DNA from 3 places in the Paenibacillus sp. FSL R5-0407 genome. Region 2 is predicted to be linked to each of the others. Evidence: predicted binding sites of a transcription regulator. Region 2 holds the regulator's gene; each other region holds the start of a gene.
The links. Region 2 encodes LexA, which represses DNA repair genes until DNA is damaged. Its sites were predicted from a motif close to CGAACATATGTTCG; they were not measured.

Region 1 (7,697 bases), 440 kb from region 2:
TTTCTTTGTCCCGATTGTATTTAACCAGCGACTTATAGAATACAGGATTATGCACCGTGTAGATCCGAATGACATTGGCTCCCATTTCGTCGATCTGTTTAAACCAGCGCAAGTAATCGTCTTCGGTTATCGGGAATTCTCCCGGAAAATGTCCAGGAACCGTGGCACCCAGATTTACGCCTTTTACAAAAAGCTCATTCCAGGTTCCGTCGCCCTCGTACTCCATGAATTTGTCGCCCGAGGTCCGGAATTTCATCTCTGCGCCATCGGAAGTGGCGAAACTGACGTGGGCAGGAGGTAAAATCAAGGTTGCCAGAAAAATCCCGCCGGCGATCAATACGGCGCCCAGCCCTATCCAGATGGCTAGCTTTTTTCGCGCTAATGTAGTCATCGGTCTTTAATTTTTCACCTCGCTATTTTTTTGTATGCAGGCGATGAACAGTACGGTTACGGTCCCTCACGCACCTCCACTCTTCAAATTACTTCTATCATTAACCAAGTGAACCCATAATGTAACTAGGCTAATGGAAGTGTTTTGTTCCTGGGTCCTTTCCCCGGGACCTGTCTGCATTGTGGCCCATATTTCCCATAATCAGGAAAACACCGTTTGTCCCGCCGCGCCCTTCTCATTTTATGAAAGTTAGTCTGAAAAACCCTACATTCCATGAGCGGTTTCCAATTCATTGTTTTCATGGAACGGGGTGCTTGCGCCTTTCGCCCTTATTAGACGCACGAAAGATTTCGAAGTTTCGATCTATTTTTACACCCTTTTCCATAAAGGTTACAGAATTGATACAAAAGTCATGTTAGAAAATCGCTTAACGACGCGGATTTTCGCTGATATGGAAATTACATCCAACTTAACAATAAAGATACCCTGGTCCCATAATGGGCCTATTGGTTACTTACTTGAATTTCACTCCAATTACGGACCATGCCCTTATCGCCCAAATTGGTGACTAATTTCCCAGTTTCAGGTGGAATTCCTTCGCCTTTCTGTCCCGTTTGCAACCCGGAATTATTCTTGATTGGGACCCTAAATGCAAAAAAGAACAGCTATTCAGCTGTTCACGGATGCTATTCAGAGCGTCTTTCCCGATTCTTTGGCTTGTTCTTTCAGCAATGCGACCAATTCCGAGGAGTATTTTGTCAGCCGCAGGCTGATCTCGGACCGCATCACATCCCGGGTCATGCCGAAACGTTCCTGGTATCCCCGGCAATAATAATGGTAATAGACCACCATATCCGCCTGCTCTTCGTTAAGAATTCGGATATTCCGTTGTTTAAGCTCGCGCCGTAATTTATAGGAATCCCCGATGATCCGATTCAGAATGTACTGATTCACCATAAGATGCAGACGCTTGAAAAGGTTGTTGGAGTACTCCACATCGGAAATGCTCTTCTGCACCATCTTCTCCATGTGAGGCAGCAGGGTGTAGTCGCGGAGCAGCCTTCGTTCTTCCGCTGTAATAATGCTGCTTCCCTGAGACCGATGCTGGTCTTCATACTGTTCAGCGTGCTCGGTCAGCAGCATCTTGGACTTCCACCGCTCATTCCCGTCAAGCTTGCTCATTTGTAATGCCCCCCAATTTGCCCGGCTCTTTCCCGCGCGACGCCGGCTTCCGTCAGCGAAGAAGCGTGGATGATCGCACTGCTCCCGTAGCGGTCTTTGATGCTGTCGATAGCCCGCTCTTTAGCATAGGCACGGGGCCGGTTATCAAACAAAGTAAGCTGCATAGTGCTGTCTTCGGTCAGTTGGGATAATGATACGCTCAAGTTACTGACCGGCAGCCCTCCCCAGTGCTTCTTAAACAGCTTATGGACGGCGGCGGCAACCTCATGAGTCAGGGACGTCGGCTCCGACAGTGTCATCTGCCGGCTAAAGGAAGAGGAACGCGTGCCATCCGTCTCCACGGCCGAAACGGAAACCACGCCGCCCAGAAAATGATGCTGCCTTGTGCGGCGGCATACCTCCACCACCAACTCGAGCAGGACGATTTCAATGTCCTTAAGCCTGGAATACAGATTCCAGCGAAGCGCCTTGCCGTGGCTGACCGATTTCAATTGATGGCGTATTCCCGAAACGACAGGGCTCGGATCGATTCCGCGTGCGGTTTGCCAGTAATACTCCGCCTGAATATCGCTCTGCTTGCCCATTTCCCGCCGCATCCGCCGCTTAAACTCAGCGAGCTCCAAACGCGCAATATCCCCGATGCAGTACAGGCCCATCCGGGTAAAATGACGGGTCATCGCGGAGGCGACCATGAACATGTGATTTACGGGCAGCTTCCAAAGGGTGGACTCCAGCTTCTCGAATGAAAGCTCAAATATACCTTCGGGCATTTTCTTCGCATAATTATCGGTCGCCATTTTAGCCAGTACCTTCGTAGGGCCGATCCCCACCCTCGTCCAGACGCCGGTCGATACAAGAACATGGTCCTGAATTATCTTAGCCATCTCATAAGGAGATCCGAAATAACCAAGCGAGCCGGTAACATCCAGAAATTGTTCGTCAATGCTGAACGGTTCCACAAGATCCGTATACGATTCAAAAATTTCCGTAATCAGGAGCGAGATTTGAATATACGTCCGCATTCGGGGCCGAATCACAACCAGATCCGGGCATTTCGCCAGCGCTTCACCGACTCGCGAAGCGGTCGTCACGCCGCGGGATTTGGCGATGGGACAAGCCGCCAGCACAATACCGTTTAGCCTTGAAGGGTCGCCCACAGCAACAGGCTTGTTGTGATACTCCGGGTGGGCTGCCTTCTCCACCGAAGCATAAAAGGACTGTCCATCGATTAAAAAGATTTGTTTTGACATAGGTGACCCCTCCATAAAAGCTTGTGATACCCGCAAACCGAGTTTCCGCACTAAAACGGAACATTTGTTCTTATTATATTCATAATACGAACAAATATTCGCTTTGACAACAGGTTATTGCTGGATATCGTAATCCTGCTGCAAAAAATGGGCTCCCAGCATAGAAAAAACGGCCGAAGACATTTAAGGTCTCAGCCGTTTTATGGTGCAAAGTTCTATGTGATTAAAGATTCCAGTCTAAGCTTAAGCTTGGGACGGCAGAAAAGCGAACCCTCGCCAGGCAGCCTATTGAGCCGTCAAAATGAGCGGCCCGTCCTGGGTCAACGCAATCGTATGCTCAAACTGAGCCGATAGTTTACCGTCCGCCGTTCTGGCGGTCCACCCATCCTCGTCGATCGAAATGCGGAAGGTGCCTTCGTTGATCATCGGTTCGATCGTAAACACCATGCCTTCCTTAAGGCGAATTCCCTTCCCGGCCACCCCTACATGTTCGTAGTTCGGTTCCTCGTGCAGCGTTCTGCCTATGCCATGGGCAAGTAAATCGCGGACGACGGAATAGCCGTTCGATTCCGCGTGGGTCTGAATCGCCGATGTAATGTCTCCGAGCCGGTTGCCGGGAACCGCTTTGGAGATGCCGAGCTCCAGGCATTCCTTCGTTATTTTAAGTAACTTTTCCACGTCAGGGCCAGGTTTACCGATCGTATAGCACCAGCACGAATCCCCAAACCAGCCGCCGTATTGCGCCACGATATCCAGCTTGAGCAGATCGCCTTCCTGCAGCGGTTCCGAAGAAGGAAAACCGTGGGCCACTACGTCATTGACTGAGGTGCAGGTTTCGGCAGGAAATCCGTTATAGCCTTTGGTAAACTGTTTGCCGCCCAGCTTCGTGATATGTCTCGCGACAAAATCATTAATTTCCAGGGTGCTGATACCCGGTTGGATCAGCTTCTTAACCTCCCGGTGACAATCCGCCACAATCTGGTTCGCCGCCTTCATCTCTTCAATTTCTCTTGGCGATTTCAATATAATCATTTGGCCTTCGCTCCACTCTATAATCTAAATAATGCCGGTAAACCGGTTAAAATAGAAACCTTATAATTTGTTCCGCCTCTTTATGCAGTGTTCCGCGGCGGATCGACGGCAAAGCGCAGCCCGCCAGCGCGGCGAGCAGCCATTCCGCCTGCCGTCCCGGGCCGGGAGCATCCGGAGGCGAATGCCCGGAGTCCGCTCCATGCGTAGCCACATCAGCCGGGGACATCAGGCTGGCCAGCGGTAGCAGCACCTGCTCACGGTATGCGGCCGAAAGCTGCTCCGCTTCCGCCTGGGGCAGCGTCCGGAAATGATCGGCGCCCAGCTGGCAGGCCAAATAAAAGGCATGGTCGTCCGCCCAGGATGCCAGCAGCATCCCTGCAAGCTCCCTGCAAGATTTCGGACCGGCCGGCATGGCTGCAATCGGTCTTATCCGGCCGATCGAGCCGCTCCCTCCCGCTGCGGCCGCTGCCCCCACGGACGAAACACCCAAAATCTTTCCAGCCCGTTCAATCGCCTGAGATAACAAATCATGCAGCAAATCGGCTTTATTTTTATAGTAATGATATACCGTCCCATATCCCAGACCCGCTTCCGCGGCAACATCCCGGATCTCCATTAGCATGCCCTTGTCCAGGTACACATCCGCGGCGGCTTTTAAAATTTGGGCCATTCGCCGGATACGAATTTGTTCATTTTGCTCTTTGGTCCGTGGAGTCATTCATTGGCCTCCAGATTTTTTATTTTGACCTACTGTCATGTCAATTTAAAAATACAACAGGAATCCGGTAAATGCAAGCCGCATTATCCCCGGATCATTAACTCAGCGTAAAACAGGCTTATGCCCGAGGTTAAAAAAATCAGCCGGATTTCTCCGGCTGTCCGACTCTGCCCTTAACACACCGAAATAAACTATTAACGAAACATTCCCCACAGCTTGATTAAATGAAGCGTGCTTTTCGGATCGATTTTTTGGGCAATGACAAATTGAACGATCTGCTCTTCCTGAACCCCGGTCAACCGTTCATTCAGCAAGGTAGCCGCCGATTTAACAAGCCGTCTGACCTTCATGCGGTCCTGCAGGTCGGATTTAGTCAATCCCTCCACCAGTTTTTTGACGCGCTCCTTGGTAGCCGGATTTTTCATTTTCAGTTTAATCCGCTCCACCAGCTGCGGACTGATTCCATATTGTTGATAACTCAAAGGCGCTTACACCTCCCGTTCCTTAGGCCTTCTCTCTAATATATGAGCGGCAGGCTGTCCATAGTGCACAACTATTTTCCAAGGGCCCGTTTGAATGATTTTTCGTGAAAGAGGCCTGGAACAATTAGTGTCCTTTCTTCGTCGGAAATAGAAAAGGAGGGTATAGAATGAAAAAAAGAATGCTGCTCTCGCTAATCGCATTAATGGTGCTGGCCTGTACATTCGGTCTCGGATATATCGTCGGCAACCAAAGCCGTGACTCAGAGGACCCGTCCTCCTTTAATCAGGCCATCCGTTCAAAATGGGTGAAGGAGGAGCAACCGCCTTTGCCGGCTATTTCGATTAACGGGACTGCCATCGAGGTCGCCAGAGGGGGTTATAGCTGGTGCCCGTCACCGGGAAGTTGTGTAAGTGTGGACGCCTCCATCCCTGAATTGAAAGCGGCTATTGTTCCGGCAGGCTCCGTAATAGATACGACAGCCCCGCAGGGAATCAAAGAATTTACATTAACCAATACAAGCAAAGATTTCAGCGGGGATTCGTATATCGTGCCCGAAACCAAGGGGCAATACTTGTATAACATTCACTGCGAATGGTTCCTGGACCAAGGTCAGGCCGATTATTATTTCCTTGTTGAGGTCCAATAACACCGCAAAAAGAACCGGCGACATGCAACGTCGCCGGTTCCTCTATGTTAAATCCAAGTAAAATTTCTTCTATTATAATATGAAGTTAAAATTAATCGATCAGCTCACCTTGCAAAATTTGCTCCTGCTGCAAGAAGGTCCGCAGCGGCGCGTATTCCGGTGACGTCCAGAAGGACGGGTCGCCCACCAGCCGGGCGGCGTCGTCCCGCGCCGTCTCCAGCACCTTGAAATCGCTGACCATGTCCGCGATTCGGAATTCCGGCACCCCGCTCTGCTTGGTGCCGAAGAAATCCCCGGGACCGCGCAGCTCCAGGTCCCGCCGGGCCACTTCGAAGCCGTCGTCCGTGTCGGTCATGACCTTCATCCGCTCCTGACCGACCTCCGACTTCGGATCCGCGATGAGCACGCAGTACGACGCGTGCTCCCCCCGCCCGACGCGGCCGCGCAGCTGGTGAAGCTGCGACAGACCGAAGCGGTCGGCGTCCATGACGATCATCAGCGTCGCGTTAGGCACGTCGACGCCGACCTCGACGACCGTCGTCGAGACGAGCAGCTGCACCTCGTTATCGTAGAACGAGCGCATTACCTCGTCCTTCTCCGCCGCCGACATCCGTCCGTGCAGCAGGCCGACCTTGAAATCCGGGAAAGCCTGCTGCATTCCCACGTACAAGTCGATTGCATTTTGCACATCCAGCTTGTCCGACTCTTCGATCAGCGGACAGATCAGATACGCTTGCCGTCCGAGCAAGATTTCGCGGGAAATGAAGCCGAGGACCCGGTCCATCATTCCGTGCCTGACCCAGTAGGTCGAAATCGGCTTCCGGCCTTTCGGCCGCTCCGAGAGCGTCGAAACGTCCATATCGCCGAAGGCCGTGATGGCGAGCGTCCGCGGAATCGGCGTCGCCGTCATCGTCAGCACATCGGGATTAAATCCTTTGCGGCGCAATACGCTCCGCTGATTCACCCCGAAGCGATGCTGCTCGTCCGTTACGACTAAGCTAAGCGAGCGGAAAAAGACGTCCTCCTGGATCAACGCATGGGTGCCGACGATGATATCGGTCATCCCCATCTGCAGCGAGGCCAGCAGATCCTTGCGCCGCCGTCCGGTCACGCTGCCCGTAAGCAAACCGACCGTAATGCCGAACGGCTCAAACAGCTTGGTCAGCGATCGGACATGCTGCTCGGCCAAAATTTCGGTCGGCACCATGAACGCGCCCTGGTGCCCGGATTTAACCGCGGCGAACAAGGCGATAGCAGCGATGACTGTCTTGCCGGAGCCGACGTCGCCCTGCAGCAACCGATTCATGCAATAAGGCGAACGCATGTCTTGCAATATCTCCAGCTCCACCTTTTTCTGCGCATCCGTTAGTTCAAACGGAAGGCTGCGCACAAATTCGCGCACCGTCGCATTCTCGACCTCGTGCCGTACGCCGTCCATCCGTTCATGATTCATCGCCCGGTACGCCTGCAGCTTGAGTTGGAACAAAAACAGTTCCTCATACACCATCCGGCGGCGGGCTAGCTGCCCTTCCTCGCTGTCCTGCGGTTGATGAATGCGTTGAATCGCCCGCCGGCGCGGCATCAGATCATACTGCCGAAGCAATTCCGAAGGCAGATTCTCCGGAATCATCTCCCCGTACTGCGTCAACGCCTGTCCGATCGTCTTGCGAATCCAGGCCTGCGTGATCTTGCCGCCTACGGAGTAGACAGGCTGCAGGCTGCCGCTGCGCAGCGTCCCTTTGTCGGGAAACTCCGAGTCCGACACAGTCAATTGGCTACGCCGCATATCCCATTTTCCCGTTAGAATAATTTCACGCCCCGCCGTCAATTCCTCCCGCAAAAAGTGGCGGTTAAACCAGGTCGCCGTAAACATCCAATCCTCGGCAACCATTTTACAGGTCAGTCTCGACTTCTTGCCGTACCGCTGCAGCACGGGAACGCCCATAATTTTGGCCTGGACCGTGATCTTGTCACCGTCCTTGGCTTCCGTCAGGG
Region 2 (7,697 bases):
ATGGCCGATGATGCCGTAAGAGTATTGGATGCTTATGTAATAAAACAAGCACATATCCTGGGCATGTCCATGGGCGGAATGCTGACTCAAATGATAGCTCTTCGGCATCCGGAAAGGGTTATAACCATTACCCTCCTTGCCACGTCGAACTTTGCTTCGCATCTCCCTCCGATGGAAGATAAGATTATGGACTTTTTCTCGAACATAGGGGATATAGACTGGAGGGATGAATCATCGGTAATCCAATTTACGATTGATAAATCAAGGATTCTTGTGGGTTCAAAGCATCTTTTTAATGAGAAGAAAATTGAAGCTTTGGCTGCAAATGAATTCGCAAGAGGCAGCAATATGGCCAGCATGAATAATCATGCCTTACTGGCAGGCGGGGAATCCTATCTAGCTAGGACAAGTGAAATTAATGTGCCCGCTCTGATTATACACGGTACGGAGGACCCTATCATTCCTTTTGAACACGGACAAAATCTAGCCAAAGAAATCCCGGGCGCAGTGTTACTTTCATTGGAGGGTGCCGGGCATGAACTTCATTATGATGACTGGGATTTAATACTGAATTCTATTGTGGAGCATACTTCGAAATCAAATTAATTAAGTTAAAACTGTAATGGTCGCCCCGGTCTATAAATTGTGCGATCCATAGGCTGGGGTCCTAACTACTCTAACGTTAAAGAGTTCGCATTAATGAAAACAGGAGGGTGCTGTTATGGATTCTGAGCTTATCAATATTTTTAATGATCAAAGAGAGCCGATAGGTGTCGCAACTCGAAAAGAAGTCCATAAACATGGTTATTGGCATGAAGCTTTCCATTGCTGGTTTATTAGTAGGGATGAGATAGGTGACTATATCTATTTGCAGCTTAGAAGTAAAAATAAACGGGATTACCCTAATTTATTTGATATTACGGCCGCAGGGCATTTATTATTTAATGAATCTGTAGCGGATGGAATAAGAGAAATTAAAGAGGAGACCGGCATTGACGTTGCTTTCGATGATTTAATTTCAATGGGTATATTGGATTATGTTGTAGTAAAAAATGATTTTATTGATAAAGAAATTGCCCATGTATATATACATAATTACAACAGGTCGCTTGATGAATTTACGGTTCAAAGTGAAGAGGTTGCCGGGATGTTTAAGACGCGCTTTTCTGATTTTTATGAATTGTGGATGGGCCAACGGGATCAAATAGATTTGCAAGGATTTATTATGGATGAACAGGGAAATAGAATCAAAGTAAATAAAGTGGTAGGAAAAGCACAGTTCGTCCATCATGATGAAGAATTCTATAAATTAATAGTCGATAAAAGCAAGAGTTTTCTAGAACTTGAGGAGGGATCATATGAAAGTAAAACGAATAGTCGCTAACTTTTATACAGAGCAAACTGCAGCAGCTAAACAGTTTTATCAGGACATTCTGGGATTAGATAGCTTAATGGATTTTGGGTGGATAACTACCTATGGTTCCCAAGAAAAGATGGACGTGCAAATCAGCTTTATGTCTGAAGGAGGGAATTCAACGGAAGTGCCCGATATCTCGATCGAAGTAGATGATGTCGAAGAGGCATTGAACCGAATGAAAGAGGCGGGTTACTCAATCGAGTATGGACCGGCTGATGAGCCTTGGGGTGTCCGCAGGTTTTTTGTTAGAGATCCGTTTAATAAACTTGTAAATATTCTTACTCATAAACCTCGCTGAGAGTTCAGTGAAAGAGTGAGGGGTTAATAATGGAATTAACTTATGGAAAAACATTTAAAGAATTTAGATCGCTATATCCAATCACCTTCATTATTATTTCAGTAAACTCATTGCTGTTTATAGCTACCCTAGCTACGAACTTGAAATATGGAGATGCATTTGTACAGTCAATATTCGGAATAACAAATGAGAAGTATGAACCTTGGAGGTTTGTTACCTATGCCTTTATTCATAATGATGTTCAACATTTTTTAGGTAACAACTTATTTTTTTATTTAATGGCTCCTCCCATAGAGATCATTCTAGGTAGAAAAATGTTCATGATTTTTATGATGATAACTATTTTAATCACTCCGATTGGGGACTTTTTGTTTTTTTTAACTGAAAATCTGGTTGGATCATCTGGAATTGTTTTCGGGATAATGGCTATATACTATTACTTGTTTGTTATAAGAAGAGATTTGTTTAGTAAACAAACCATCATAATCATAGCAATTTGGTCTCTAATGGGTTGGGGAAATACATTTTTCATGAAACATGTTAGTGTTAGTGGGCATGTAACTGGTTTTATTTTTGGACTACTATTTTCTGTTTTAGTTTTGAATAAGCATGAGATCAATGAGAGAATGGGTAGGGAACTGTAAATGTTGTTCAAAAATTCTATAGAGGAAAAAAGTCCTAGTTATCGAATGTTGTAAATTATAACATTCGATGGAGGGAATACTAATGGCAAGGAGAAAGAGTAAGGCAAAACAGCAAGAAGAATTCATACAGGCACTATTAGTTCTGGTATTATTCATTTCAATTTTCGGAACTTATGGGCTGACTAAGTCGTTACAAGCGACAGTGATTATCACGATGTTGGCTTTTTCTATTTTCGTTGCAGTGCTTATAATGATTGGCATACAAAGAAAAGAGCGGCTAAAGAGTTCTGGTATTGCAGATATAGATAAAATGGAGGGCGTTCAGTTCGAAAGATATCTGGGCTATTTATTCCAAGCACAAGGATATAAATGTCTAGTTACTAAGGCAGTCGGTGATTTTGGTGCAGATCTTCTCCTTCAAAGAGATGGCAAGAAGATCGTTGTCCAAGCGAAAAGATACAACAAGAATGTCGGCATTAAGGCTGTGCAGGAGGCTCAAGCATCTATTGCGCATTATGGTGCTTCTGAAGCCTGGGTCGTAACTAACAGCGATTATACAAGTGCAGCCTATGAGTTAGCAAAGTCCAATAAGGTTCGTTTAATAAACCGGGATGCATTAGTTGAAATGATTCTCTCGTTGAATCCCGGGGCTTCACCGACACCAAAAGCGATTATTTCTGCAATTCCAGTTGATGAAATGACTTGTCCTAGGTGCGGCAATAAATTGCTCTTGAGAAATAGCTCAAAAGGTCAGTTCTACGGTTGCAGTAGCTTTCCTAAGTGCCGATTCAATAAGAAGAGTCAGGCTGGTTAGAATTCAATTTTTCTAAGCTTCTTGGAAATACATAATGCAATAAACAACCCATCATGCATAGATCATGGTGGGTTTTTCGATTTTCAGTTAGGTCTGCAAAACAAGGATTCTCAAAGACCCGAAATTTCATCCATGATTTTTGATTTTTCGGGCATTCTAAGGGCAAGGAGCTGATGGACATGGTACTTACCCTGAAAAAATACCACCGTCGCAGACTGTGGCTGAGGAAGCTGTGGCGGGGCGAACGTTCCGGAATGAACCGGCAGTTGCAAAATGATGATATGTGGCCTGTGTAAAGGAGTTAGAAATTTCAGAACTTAGTGCAAACAAAAGAGGCTGCCCATTATAGGGAAGCCTCTCTGCTTAATAGCAATAATTAGTGCAAATCACGGAATAGTCCGACAACCTTACCAAGAATGCTCACATGCTTCAGACGAATCGGTTCCATCGTAGGATTCTCCGGCTGTAAGCGGATGTGATCCTTCTCTTTGTAGAAGGTCTTAACGGTTGCTTCATCGTCTTCGGTCATGGCAACCACGATATCGCCGTTATTGGCTGTCTGTTGCTGCCTTACGATCACATAGTCTCCATTATGAATCCCGGCTTCGATCATGCTGTTTCCAATTACGGATAACATGAAAACTTCGCCATCTGCTGAATAATGATCCGGCAGCGGGAAATAATCCTCTATGTTCTCGGTGGCCGTAATCGGTACACCTGCAGTAACTTTGCCAACGACCGGAACGCGAGTCACGCTATGAGCGAACATTCCGATCGTATCGGAGTCATCCTGACCCAGAAGCTCGATGGCCCGAGGCTTGGTCGGGTCGCGGCGGATGAAGCCTTTCTTCTCAAGCCGGTCTAGATGGCCGTGTACCGTTGAGCTGGAAGCTAGTCCAACTGCTTCGCCGATTTCACGTACGGAAGGAGGATAGCCTTTCATTCGGACCTCGTTGCGGATAAATTCTAGTATTGCCTGTTGACGGCTGGACACCTTGGACATAACGATCATCAACCCCATTAGTAACGTTTGGAAAAATTATAACATAGAACTTCCGTTCGTACAAACATAAGTTCTAAATAAGAAGGGAACAATTGTTCGAAAAACTATTGAATCAAACAAGTGTTCGTGTTATATTGAAAACAAATATAAGAACATTTGTTTGGAGTGATGAATATGCTGAAATACAGTACATATCAAAGTATCTATGATAAACCTCAAGCGACCCGTTCCAATTGGGTTGATGGAATAAGAAGTTCGAGGCTGGGCAGAAGTATGGTTAAGATTGCTTTGTTGCTGATCGTATTAATGTTGACAGGGACAGGGGTTGTCTCGGCTTTTGCGGCGGCTTCCGATGGACATGACCGGACTGAATCATCTACGTTCGTGGTGAGACCCGGAGATACCTTGTGGGAAATTGCCGTTGATCATAAACCTCGCGGCAAAGACACCAGAGTTTATGTTGAAGCCATTAAACGGATTAACGGGTTAAACAGCAGCGGCATACAGGCGGGCGACACTCTAATTCTCCCAGATTAAGCATATAATTGCGTGAACTTTCCTTTATATATATGAATGTTTTACTAAGAGCTTGGTACAAGGGCAACTCGCCTTGACAAGCTCTTTTTATCATGTCAAAGTAAGAATTGTTGCCTTATGAAATATTTAAAGAAACAGGAGGGAAACCATGGATATAGATACATTGGTGAACCGTATTAATGAACTGGCACGTAAAGATAAAGCAGAGGGTTTGACCGAAGACGAGATGCTGGAAAGAGCCCAACTGCGCGAAACTTACTTGCAGAACATACGGAGAAATTTCCGCCAACAGCTCGAATCAATCGAAATCGTGGATAAGTAAAGCATGGCCGCCAGGCCTTGCATACATAACCATACATTTTAGGAGGAAAGATCATGGCTTCGTTTGACAGAAAGGTAGAAAGAAATCAGATTCGAATGAACAAAAAGGGGAAGGGTCCCAACCTGAATAATAACCGCGGAGGACAAAACTCCCGCAATGCATTGGGGTCGAAGGGTGAAGGTGATATTTTCAAGGGACGGAATCTGATCTTGCCTGCTGTCTTGGTACTGTTAGCTCTGCTGTATGCTGCGGTTGGCCTGGTTGGAAGCGCTTCGGAAGTAAATTCGGGATTGTTTTGGTTGACGATCGTGCTGTATCTCATTTTGGCTCTGGCTATTTTCCTTAGAAAGCCGTATTTGCGGATTAACAAGGAATGGCTCTATACCTCCAAGTTCAATCGGGATAAGATCTTGCAAGCGAGCAACATCAGCAAAATCAAAATTGATCGCAGCAAAGTGATGATCGTACCGAAAGGGAAAGAAAATAACTGGGTATTTTTGCGCGTTCGCAACCGTTTTGATACGGCAGCTATGGGTGATCGCTTGGAACAATATGCAAAAGTCCATCATGTAACGTTTGAACGGGAATAGAGACAGATAGCAGGTTTTTTATGAGGTGAATATATTCGGGGGAGAGTGTAAAGAGAAATGGCGATTAAAGCGGTATGTTTTGACCTGGACGATACTTTATTGTGGGATGAGCGAAGTGTGAGAGAAGCGTTTGAAGCGACTTGCCTCCGTGCTAAGGATGCTGCCGGAACCGATCCGGCTAAACTGCAGCAGGCGGTGCGTAAAGAAGCGCGTGAGCTTTATGAATCTTATGAAACCTTCCCGTTTACGAAAATGATCGGTATCAATCCTTTTGAGGGATTATGGGCGAATTTTACCGCCGGAGAACAGCCGGAATTTCGCCAGCTTGAACAGCTCGCTCCGGTATACCGTAAAGAATCCTGGAGACGCGGTTTATTAGCTCTGGGAGTAGACGACGATGTCTTGGCTGGAGAACTGGCGGAGCAGTTCGGCCGGGAACGGCGCTCGCGTCCGCATGTATATGAAGAAACCTTTACCATTTTGAACGAATTGAAGGGAAATGTGAAGCTGTTGCTCCTAACGAACGGTTGCCCGGCCCTTCAACAGGAGAAACTGGATGGAGTGCCTGAGCTCGCCGGTTATTTTGATGAGATCGTAATTTCCGGAGCATTCGGCAAAGGTAAACCCGACTCCACGATTTTCCGCCACGCTGTGGAACGTCTTGGCGTTGAGCCTGAGGATAGCCTTATGGTAGGGGATAAGCTGACTACCGATATTTGCGGCGGGATGAGCGTCGGAATGACGACAGTATGGGTCAATCGTGACGGGAAATCCCGTACGGATGAAATCGTCCCTGACTATGAGATTCAGCATTTATCTCAATTGCACGATATTATTGCTAAATTTAATTAATTTTTCAAAAGTCCAATTTGTATAGTGATCAAAAATCGATGAGTAATTAGGAGGGAATAACTTGAAAAGGATGTTCTGGCTGCCGGTCAGCCTTGCAGTGCTGCTTCTAGTGCTGGGCGGTTGCGGTAAAAAAGAGAATGAAGCTCATCATGCCTCTGCCGACAATAATTTGGAACCGATCAAAGTGGAGCTTAAAGTCGATCCGACCGAGGGTCAAATCGGAGCAAAGGTAACTTTCGAGGCAACTGTGACACATCAAGGAAACAATGTGGATGATGCCAATGAAGTGATGTTCGAATTTTGGAAGGACGGCGACAAGGACGAGGACCATAGCAAGGAGATCGTAACCGGATCCGGAAACGGGAAATATGTGTTCGAGACTTCTTTTGATGAAGCGGGCCAATATCACGTCATTTCCCATGTTACCGCTCGTGACCAGCATTCCATGCCTTCCGCCGACTTTACGGTGAAATAGGAACAAGTTATTCCTTACAGTAAACTCAATAAAGACTGCCTTTATTCCAATGGGAGGAGGCAGTCTTTGTTTATAAAGGAACCGACCTATAGCTGACGAATGAATTCACGAACTTTATTTAGCATAAAAGCGAGTTTGTTCGTGTTTTATATCCTGATTTTATTTATGGGATTAATAAGCTTTTTTATGAGCTGCACTCCGCTTCGTTCAATGAATCGCGTGCAGACGGCTTATATTATTTTGCGGTAAAAAACCCATCAGTTAAGGACTGGCGCGGAGTACAGAATACATATTGTGTCTTTCCTTAAACGCTGCATTCTGATAAACTAAAACTTAACGTTTTACGGGAGGGTATTGATCATGAGTAAACCTAGCTTGGAATCCTTAATGAAAGAACGAATATTGATCCTTGATGGAGCGATGGGTACCATGATCCAACAAGAGAATCTGACAGCGGAAGATTTCGGAGGCGATGAGCTGGACGGCTGTAACGAGATTCTTGTACTCACGCGTCCTGACATTATACAGTCTATCCACGAGAGATATTTAGAGGCAGGGGCCGACCTAATTGAGACAAATACGTTTGGCGGGACCTCCGTAGTGCTTGCCGAATATGATTTGCAGGATCGGACGCGGGAAATCAACCTCGCCGCTGCACGTCTTGCGGTTGAGGCTGCCGAGAAGTATAGTACACCCGACAAGCCGAGATATGTAGTCGGTGCACTGGGTCCGACGACCAAGACTT
Region 3 (7,697 bases), 570 kb from region 2:
AGCGCGTCGACTCGACTTTGCGAAATCTTTTACATATAATTATGATATGTGTTGAATAAGGTGACTTTTTGAACTACCTCTATTGGAAAGGAATGTGAATGATGGCTTCTGAAAGTTCTTTTGACATCGTATCGAAAATGGACATGCAGGAATTGACCAACGCGATCGACCAGACCGAGCGGGAAATTGCCAACCGGTTTGATTTTAAAGGCAGCAAAAGCGAGTTGAAGGTCGAAAAGGATGTGCTGGTGATCCTGTCCGATGACGAGTACAAGCTGAATGCGGTAATCGATATTTTACAGTCGAAAATGATCAAGCGCGGTTTACCGATCAAAAACCTGGACTACGGAAAGGTTGAGCCGGCTTCGCTCGGCACGGTCCGTCAACGGATCAACCTGAAACAGGGAATCGATCAGGAGAACGCTAAGAAGATTAACGTGCTGATCCGGGACTCCAAGCTGAAAGTGAAGAGCCAGATCCAAGGCGATCAAATCCGCGTCACCGGCAAGAGCAGGGACGACCTGCAGCAGATTATTCAAATGCTCCGTAAAGCGGATCTTACCGTTGATTTGCAATTTACGAATATGAAATAAGCAAGCATCCGGTCTCTCGCTGTGCCAGTGGCTCCGCGCGGGGCTCTTTTTTTCAATGAACATCGATTTTTGGTTGTTATATGTGGTTTTGACAGTATTGTTTCGGAAATATTATACTTAATTAGGTTTTTAAAATGGGAGCATGGCTTATAGCAATGGGGGATCGAATTCATGACAGAAATAGTGAAAGTCGTTACACTCGGGGCTTCGACTGGGGATAGGCCGATTCAAGTCAGAAACCCGATGTTTAATTATGAAGAGGGCTCGCCGCTCTTTCGGAGTACCGTCCGGTATTCGACCTACATAAAATATGATGAAGAAGAGGCCGAGGAACGGCGTGCCGGCACGTTGATAAAGATTCAGCGTTCTTCCGCTAAAGATAACGGAAACAAGCATAGCAGGCAGGGTGTTGATAATCATGCGGCGGTCGGCAGTTTAGCCGGTATGAGGGATCTGGTCAAAGTCCGCATTACACCAGCTTGCGAGTATGATCTGTCAGGGGAGGCAATCCTATGAATCTGCCCAATCGCATCACGTTAGCCCGTATATTTATGATTCCGCTGATGCTTGTATTTTTGCTGTTGGATTTGGAATGGTGGTCATATGGGCTGACGCTGGGAAATTATTCGCTTCCCGTAAATCAGTTGATCGGCGCTGTTTTGTTTATTGTGGCGGCAAGTACGGACGGGATTGACGGGTACATCGCCCGCAAGCATAATCTCGTTACGAATCTGGGCAAACTGCTCGATCCTTTGGCGGATAAGCTGTTAGTTGCTGCCGTTCTCATTGCGCTTGTCGCAATGGGGAAATGCGACGCCTGGATTGCGGTCATAATCATCAGCCGTGAGTTTGCCGTGACCGGCTTGCGCGAAGTGGCGCTGCTTGAAGGCTCGGTGATCGCCGCCAGCAAATGGGGTAAGGCAAAAACCATTACGCAAATTATCGCGATCTCAGCGCTTTTGCTGAACAATTTCCCGTTCGAATGGATACACTTCCCTTTTGATCAAATCGCAATTTGGCTGGCTGCTCTTATTACGATTTACTCGGGAATTGACTATTTCGTAAAAAATAAGAACGTGCTTAACTTTTCAAAAATGTAATACGAACGCTATCCTCCGGAAGGAGACATGACCAGTGAAGGCAGAAATCATCGCAGTCGGTACCGAGCTGCTGCTCGGCCAAATCGTAAACACAAACGCACAATATTTGTCTCAGGAACTAGCTTCCATTGGGATTGACGTCTATTTTCAAACCGTGGTTGGCGATAATGTAGAACGCTTATCACAGGCCATCAAACTCGGCTCCGAGCGGGCTGATCTGCTCATATTCACCGGCGGACTAGGTCCGACTCAGGATGATCTGACCAAAGACGCCGTGGCTGCGGTGCTTGGAAGATCGCTTCATATCGACCGGATGGCTATGGACAATATCGACCGGTTTTTCCAGGGACGCGGCGTTCCGATGACGGAAAACAACCGCCGGCAGGCTCTTGCTATTGACGGTGGGACTCCTTTGCCTAACGAGACCGGACTTGCGGTTGGCAATGCCGTCGCCGAGAACGGAAAGTTTTATATTTTGCTTCCGGGACCGCCTTCCGAGCTGAAGCCGATGTTTGAACAGCAGGCCAAGCCGTGGATTTTGCAGCATGTTTTGACGCAGGAGGAGCCGCTTTATTCCAAAATGCTTAAGTTCGCCGGCATCGGGGAGTCCGGGCTTGAGACCCGCCTGCTTGACCTTGTAGAAAATCAATCCGATCCGACGCTTGCCCCTTACGCTAAGGAAAGCGAAGTAACGATCCGGATCTCGACCAAGGCAAAGACACAAAGCGAGGCTATGGAGAAGCTGGATAAGCTGAAAGAAGAAATCGCTTCGCGCCTGTCGGATCACCTCTATGCCGAAGAGGATGTCCCGATCGAGAAAACGATCGTCGATATGATGACAGAGCGGGGACTTACCGTCAGCGCGGCGGAGAGCTGCACAGGGGGGCTGCTGATGCAGTCGATTACAAGCATACCCGGCAGTGCAACTGTGTTTCTCGGCGGAATCGTCTGCTATTCCAATGCGATGAAGGAGAAGCTGCTGAACGTGCCTCATGATTTGCTGGAGGGCGAGGATGCCCCGGGTGCGGTCAGTGCGGAAACGGCGAAGGTGCTGGCCGAGCAGGTTCGCATGATTGTAGATACGGATTTCGGCTTGTCGATTACCGGGGTGGCCGGTCCAGGCTATTCCGAGCGCAAGCCGGTCGGCCTTGTATACATCGGGATCTCTCGCCGCGGCGGCGACACTGCCGTGTTCGAATTGAATTTGAAAGGGAACCGGGATACGATCCGCATTCGTTCTGCGAAAACGGTGTTGTATCACCTCTGGAAGCAGCTTAAAACGGAAGCCGTCGAAGCCTAGAGGCGTGCCCTTGCCAGTTCTGCGGCAGCGGAGTATAATTGAACACAGCGGAAGAACCGCAGCAAACTGAATTGTTTTGCTGTGGTTCTTTTTTTGTTGTTAGACGGAATTAAGTGGGAAAGGAGGATTTTTCAGGCTCAAAAAAATTACGAATGTATGTTCGAAAAAATGCTTGGCAAACGTTCCAAAACAAGGTACAATTATAAATGTAGTAATCATGTATCCAATCATATTTAAGGATGTGAGCTGATTGTCAGATCGTAAAGCTGCGCTGGAAATGGCGCTTCGTCAAATAGAAAAACAATTCGGTAAAGGTTCGATCATGAAGCTGGGAGAATCCACGCATATGCAAGTGGAGATCGTTCCCAGCGGATCGTTGGCACTAGATATCGCACTCGGTACCGGGGGACTTCCCCGCGGCCGGATCATTGAAGTATACGGACCGGAATCTTCCGGTAAAACAACGGTAGCGCTGCATGCCATCGCTGAAGTGCAGAAGATCGGTGGACAAGCCGCATTTATTGATGCGGAGCATGCGCTGGATCCTTCCTATGCAAGCAAGCTGGGCGTAAACATCGACGAACTGTTGCTGTCTCAGCCGGACACCGGCGAACAGGCTCTGGAAATCGCCGAAGCCCTCGTACGCAGTGGCGCGGTGGATGTCATCGTTATCGACTCCGTAGCAGCTTTGGTTCCAAAAGCGGAAATCGAAGGCGAGATGGGGGATTCCCACGTCGGTCTCCAAGCCCGTCTCATGTCCCAGGCTCTGCGTAAATTGTCTGGTGCCATCAGTAAATCCAAGACGATTGCCATCTTTATTAACCAATTGCGTGAGAAAGTCGGCGTTATGTTCGGTAATCCCGAGACTACTCCAGGCGGTCGTGCCTTGAAGTTCTATTCTACGGTTCGTCTTGACGTCCGTCGTGTAGAAACGATCAAGATGGGGAATGATATGGTAGGTAACCGGACCCGGATTAAGGTCGTCAAGAATAAGGTTGCGCCTCCATTTAAACAGGCGGAAATCGATATTATGTATGGTGAGGGTATCTCCAGAGAAGGCAGTATTATCGATATTGGCGCTGAGAAAGATATCGTGGATAAGAGCGGTGCCTGGTATTCCTATGCAGGGGAACGTCTGGGACAAGGACGCGAGAATGCGAAGCAGTATCTTAAAGAGCACAAGGAAATTGCGAATGCGATTGAACAGAAGATTCGTGAAGCCAGCAACTTGACGACTTCGGTACCTGCTGCTTCAGCTAGCGAACTTGAAGCTGAGTCACAAGAAGAACAGGCGCTTTTCGAAGAAGAATAAACCGATGCTGACGAAGCGCTCTGTGGCCCGGGGGATCCCGGAACAGAGCGCTTTTTTGATTCGAGATTATATGAAATGACAAAGGAGCGGAAGAAGGGTGGATCAACGATATGGAAGCCGCGGTAGTCGGCCGAAAGGACAACAGGGACGGAAGGATGAACCGGGCGAGATCGTGGACATTTCGGACGAAAGTTTTTGGGAGATGACCCGCGGCACTGCCGGGGGAAATTCTTCGAACGAACTGGCGGGGGAAGGGGGCGGCGACGGGATTGACGCTTTTCCCGAGGACATCGAACTGGCCATTACCTCCGTATCGTTGCTGAAGCGTCCGAAGTTCCGGTATCGTATTTCGTTCGGGTCTTACTCATTGGAAGTTCACGAAGACGTCATGATCAAGTACAGAATGATCAAGGGTGCTGTATTTACCAAGAGCGAGTTGGAAGAGATTGTTTTTGCCGATGAACGGCAGCAGGCCTATGCCGATGCCTTGCACTATTTAAGCCGTAAGCCTCGAACAGCCTACGAGATTACTATGCGTCTCGGTGAAAAAGGATGGGGCGAGGAGACGGCGGCCGAGGTTGTTCGCAGGTTGACGGAAGATGGTCTGGTCAATGACGCCGCATACGCTCAGGAATGGGCCGGCCAGCGCGTTCGGGGCCGGGGGAAGGGTAAGTTATGGGTGCGTCATGAACTCCGCCAGAAAGGGGTTCCAAAGCCGTTAATCGAGGAGGCCCTTCAAACCGTCAGCGAAGATGATGAATTTGAAAGTGCCATGGAGCTGGCAGCCAAGAAGTGGCGTACTTCGACAGGAGAACCGGCTGACCGGAAACGCAAGACAGGGTCTTTTTTAATGCGGAGAGGATACTCCGGATCCCTGGTTTCCAGAGTCATTCGCGAGTTGGGGCGGGAAGACGGATTCAGCGATGAAGAAGAGTGGGAGAATGATTAGTTTGGCAAAACGGACATTGCTTGTCATTTGCTTGACAATTTCTTTCATCAAATAATAAAATGAACATGAATCTATTTTTACTTGGGCCCTTTTTTTCCTTCCAAAATTATGGGCTCTGTGAGGATTCTCTATTTTGTAAATCATGAAGGCCAAATTTTCCGTTTGTGGCTGGAGGAAACTTTGCATCACTCACACATGGAAAGCCTTGCCTTAAACGGCCTGTAATGAATTCTTTGTATGATGATGAATGAGAAAATTTACAACTGCAAACATCCCAAGGAATGCCTTGGAGGAAACAACGGGGAGGTGAACAGATGAGTACAGGAATCTGGATCGTTCTCGTTGCAGCCGCTTTATTCTTTGGGTTCGGAATCGGATATTTTATTCGCAAATCTCTTGCAGAAGCTAAAATTTCCAGTGCGGAACAAGCTGCAAGTCAAATCTTGGAAAACGCGAAGAAAGACGCAGAAGCACTGAAGAAAGAAACGGTTCTTGAAGCGAAGGACGAAGTCCATAAGCTAAGAGCCGAAGCTGATAAAGACATTCGTGAACGTCGGAATGAAATTCAACGACAAGAAAGACGATTGTTGCAAAAGGAAGAGTCGCTGGATAAAAAATTGGAATCGCTGGAACGTAAAGAAGAGCAAGTGGCGGGCAAAGAGAAACGGATTGAAGAAACTCAGCAGCAAATTGATCTGATTTACAAGAGTCAGGTTCAAGAGCTTGAACGTATTTCGAATTTGAGCATGGAGGATGCCCGTACCATCATTTTAAACAATGTGGAGCAGGAAGTTCGCCATGAAACGGCTCAAATGATTAAGGACATCGAACAGCAGGCGAAGGAAGAAGCGGACAAGAAATCCCGCGAAATCATCACGCTCGCCATCCAACGCTGCGCGGCGGATCATGTCGCGGAAACTACAGTTTCCGTAGTATCGCTGCCAAACGAAGAGATGAAGGGTCGGATTATCGGTCGGGAAGGCCGCAATATTCGTGCTCTGGAGACGCTTACCGGTATCGATTTGATTATCGACGATACGCCGGAAGCGGTTATCTTGTCGGGCTTTGATCCAATTCGCCGTGAGATTGCCCGTACCGCACTTGAGAAATTGGTGGCGGACGGACGTATTCACCCGGCACGGATTGAAGAAATGGTTGATAAATCCCGCCGTGAAGTTGATGAACGGATCCGCGAGTATGGCGAACAAGCCACCTTCGAGGTCGGCGTTCATGCGCTGCATCCGGATTTAATCAAAATTTTGGGACGTCTCAAATTCCGGACAAGCTACGGACAAAATGTGCTTAAGCACTCCATGGAAGTAGCTTACCTGGCTGGACTTATGGCCGGTGAACTGGGCGAGGACATTACGCTCGCCAAACGGGCCGGACTGCTGCACGATATCGGTAAAGCGCTTGATCATGAAGTGGAAGGATCTCATGTCGAAATCGGCGTGGAACTGGCTAAGAAATACAAGGAACATCCGGTCGTTATCAACAGTATCGCTTCGCACCATGGGGATTGCGAGGCAACTTCGGTCATTGCGATGCTGGTTGGCGCAGCTGACGCCTTGTCGGCGGCGAGACCCGGAGCGCGTCGTGAAACACTGGAGACGTATATCCGGCGGCTGGAGAAGCTCGAGGAGATTTCCGAATCGTTCGAGGGCGTGGAGAAATCCTTCGCTATTCAAGCGGGCCGCGAGGTGCGCGTGATGGTGCAGCCTGAGAAGATCGACGATGCGGAAGCGTTCCGATTGGCGAGAGATATTACGAAGACGATTGAGAGTGAGCTCGATTATCCGGGCCACATCAAAGTTACCGTCATTCGCGAAACTCGGGCGGTTGAATACGCTAAGTAAAGGTTATGCTGAAAAGTGGCCCCTCAGTGGGCCGCTTTTTCATTCTGTCAGAAGCCGACATTGAGGAGGAACCGACATTAAAGTTCTGTTTATTGGAGATATTGTAGGAAATACGGGGCGTAAAGCATTAAAGGAAACGCTGCCGCGCTTGAAATCAAAATACAATCCGCACATCATTATCGCCAACGGAGAAAATGCGGCGTCCGGGCGGGGGATTACCGCCAAAATCGCTAGGGAATTTTTTGAGCTTGGCATCCACGGGCTTACGATGGGCAATCATACGTGGGATAACAAGGAGATTTTTGACTTTATCGATGACGAGCCTCGCATGGTTCGGCCTGCGAATTATCCGCCAGGCACGCCTGGGCTAGGCTCTACTATAATCAAGGCTAACGGAAAGGAACTGGCTCTCGTCAATTTGATGGGGCGCACGTTTTTGCCGGCGATCGATGACCCGTTTCGGATGGCGGACGATATCGTCGATGAACTGTCCAAGAAGCACAAATGCATCTTGGTCGATTTTCATGCGGAGGCAACTTCGGAGAAAATCGCTATGGGTTGGCACCTTGACGGTCGGGTTTCTTTGG

Region 1: a site for LexA is predicted at 2,911-2,924, ahead of NYE70_RS07985 (DNA polymerase IV). Genes of this name have one in related genera too.
Region 3: a site for LexA is predicted at 3,143-3,156, ahead of recA (recombinase RecA). Genes of this name have one in related genera too.

Annotation. Positions count from the first base shown of each region.
Region 1 is NZ_JBBPAX010000001.1:1,628,262-1,635,958, forward strand. It holds gene NYE70_RS07975 (hypothetical protein) at 1-391, opposite strand, end outside; gene NYE70_RS07980 (hypothetical protein) at 1,082-1,573, opposite strand; gene NYE70_RS07985 (DNA polymerase IV) at 1,570-2,823, opposite strand; gene map (type I methionyl aminopeptidase) at 3,109-3,855, opposite strand; gene NYE70_RS07995 (helix-turn-helix domain-containing protein) at 3,902-4,573, opposite strand; gene NYE70_RS08000 (stage VI sporulation protein F) at 4,768-5,055, opposite strand; gene NYE70_RS08005 (hypothetical protein) at 5,223-5,702, shown strand; gene recG (ATP-dependent DNA helicase RecG) at 5,794-7,697, opposite strand, start outside.
Region 2 is NZ_JBBPAX010000001.1:1,190,091-1,197,787, reverse strand. It holds gene NYE70_RS05820 (alpha/beta fold hydrolase) at 1-606, shown strand, start outside; gene NYE70_RS05815 (NUDIX hydrolase) at 722-1,384, shown strand; gene NYE70_RS05810 (VOC family protein) at 1,359-1,715, shown strand; gene NYE70_RS05805 (rhomboid family intramembrane serine protease) at 1,745-2,359, shown strand; gene NYE70_RS05800 (restriction endonuclease) at 2,442-3,173, shown strand; gene lexA (transcriptional repressor LexA) at 3,550-4,176, opposite strand; gene NYE70_RS05790 (LysM peptidoglycan-binding domain-containing protein) at 4,351-4,713, shown strand; gene NYE70_RS05785 (DUF896 domain-containing protein) at 4,862-5,035, shown strand; gene NYE70_RS05780 (hypothetical protein) at 5,089-5,625, shown strand; gene NYE70_RS05775 (HAD family hydrolase) at 5,683-6,477, shown strand; gene NYE70_RS05770 (FixH family protein) at 6,548-6,952, shown strand; gene metH (methionine synthase) at 7,313-7,697, shown strand, end outside.
Region 3 is NZ_JBBPAX010000001.1:620,083-627,779, forward strand. It holds gene NYE70_RS03065 (YajQ family cyclic di-GMP-binding protein) at 102-593, shown strand; gene NYE70_RS03070 (hypothetical protein) at 765-1,109, shown strand; gene pgsA (CDP-diacylglycerol--glycerol-3-phosphate 3-phosphatidyltransferase) at 1,106-1,693, shown strand; gene NYE70_RS03080 (competence/damage-inducible protein A) at 1,728-2,993, shown strand; gene recA (recombinase RecA) at 3,244-4,305, shown strand; gene NYE70_RS03090 (regulatory protein RecX) at 4,403-5,254, shown strand; gene rny (ribonuclease Y) at 5,569-7,110, shown strand; gene NYE70_RS03100 (TIGR00282 family metallophosphoesterase) at 7,187-7,697, shown strand, end outside.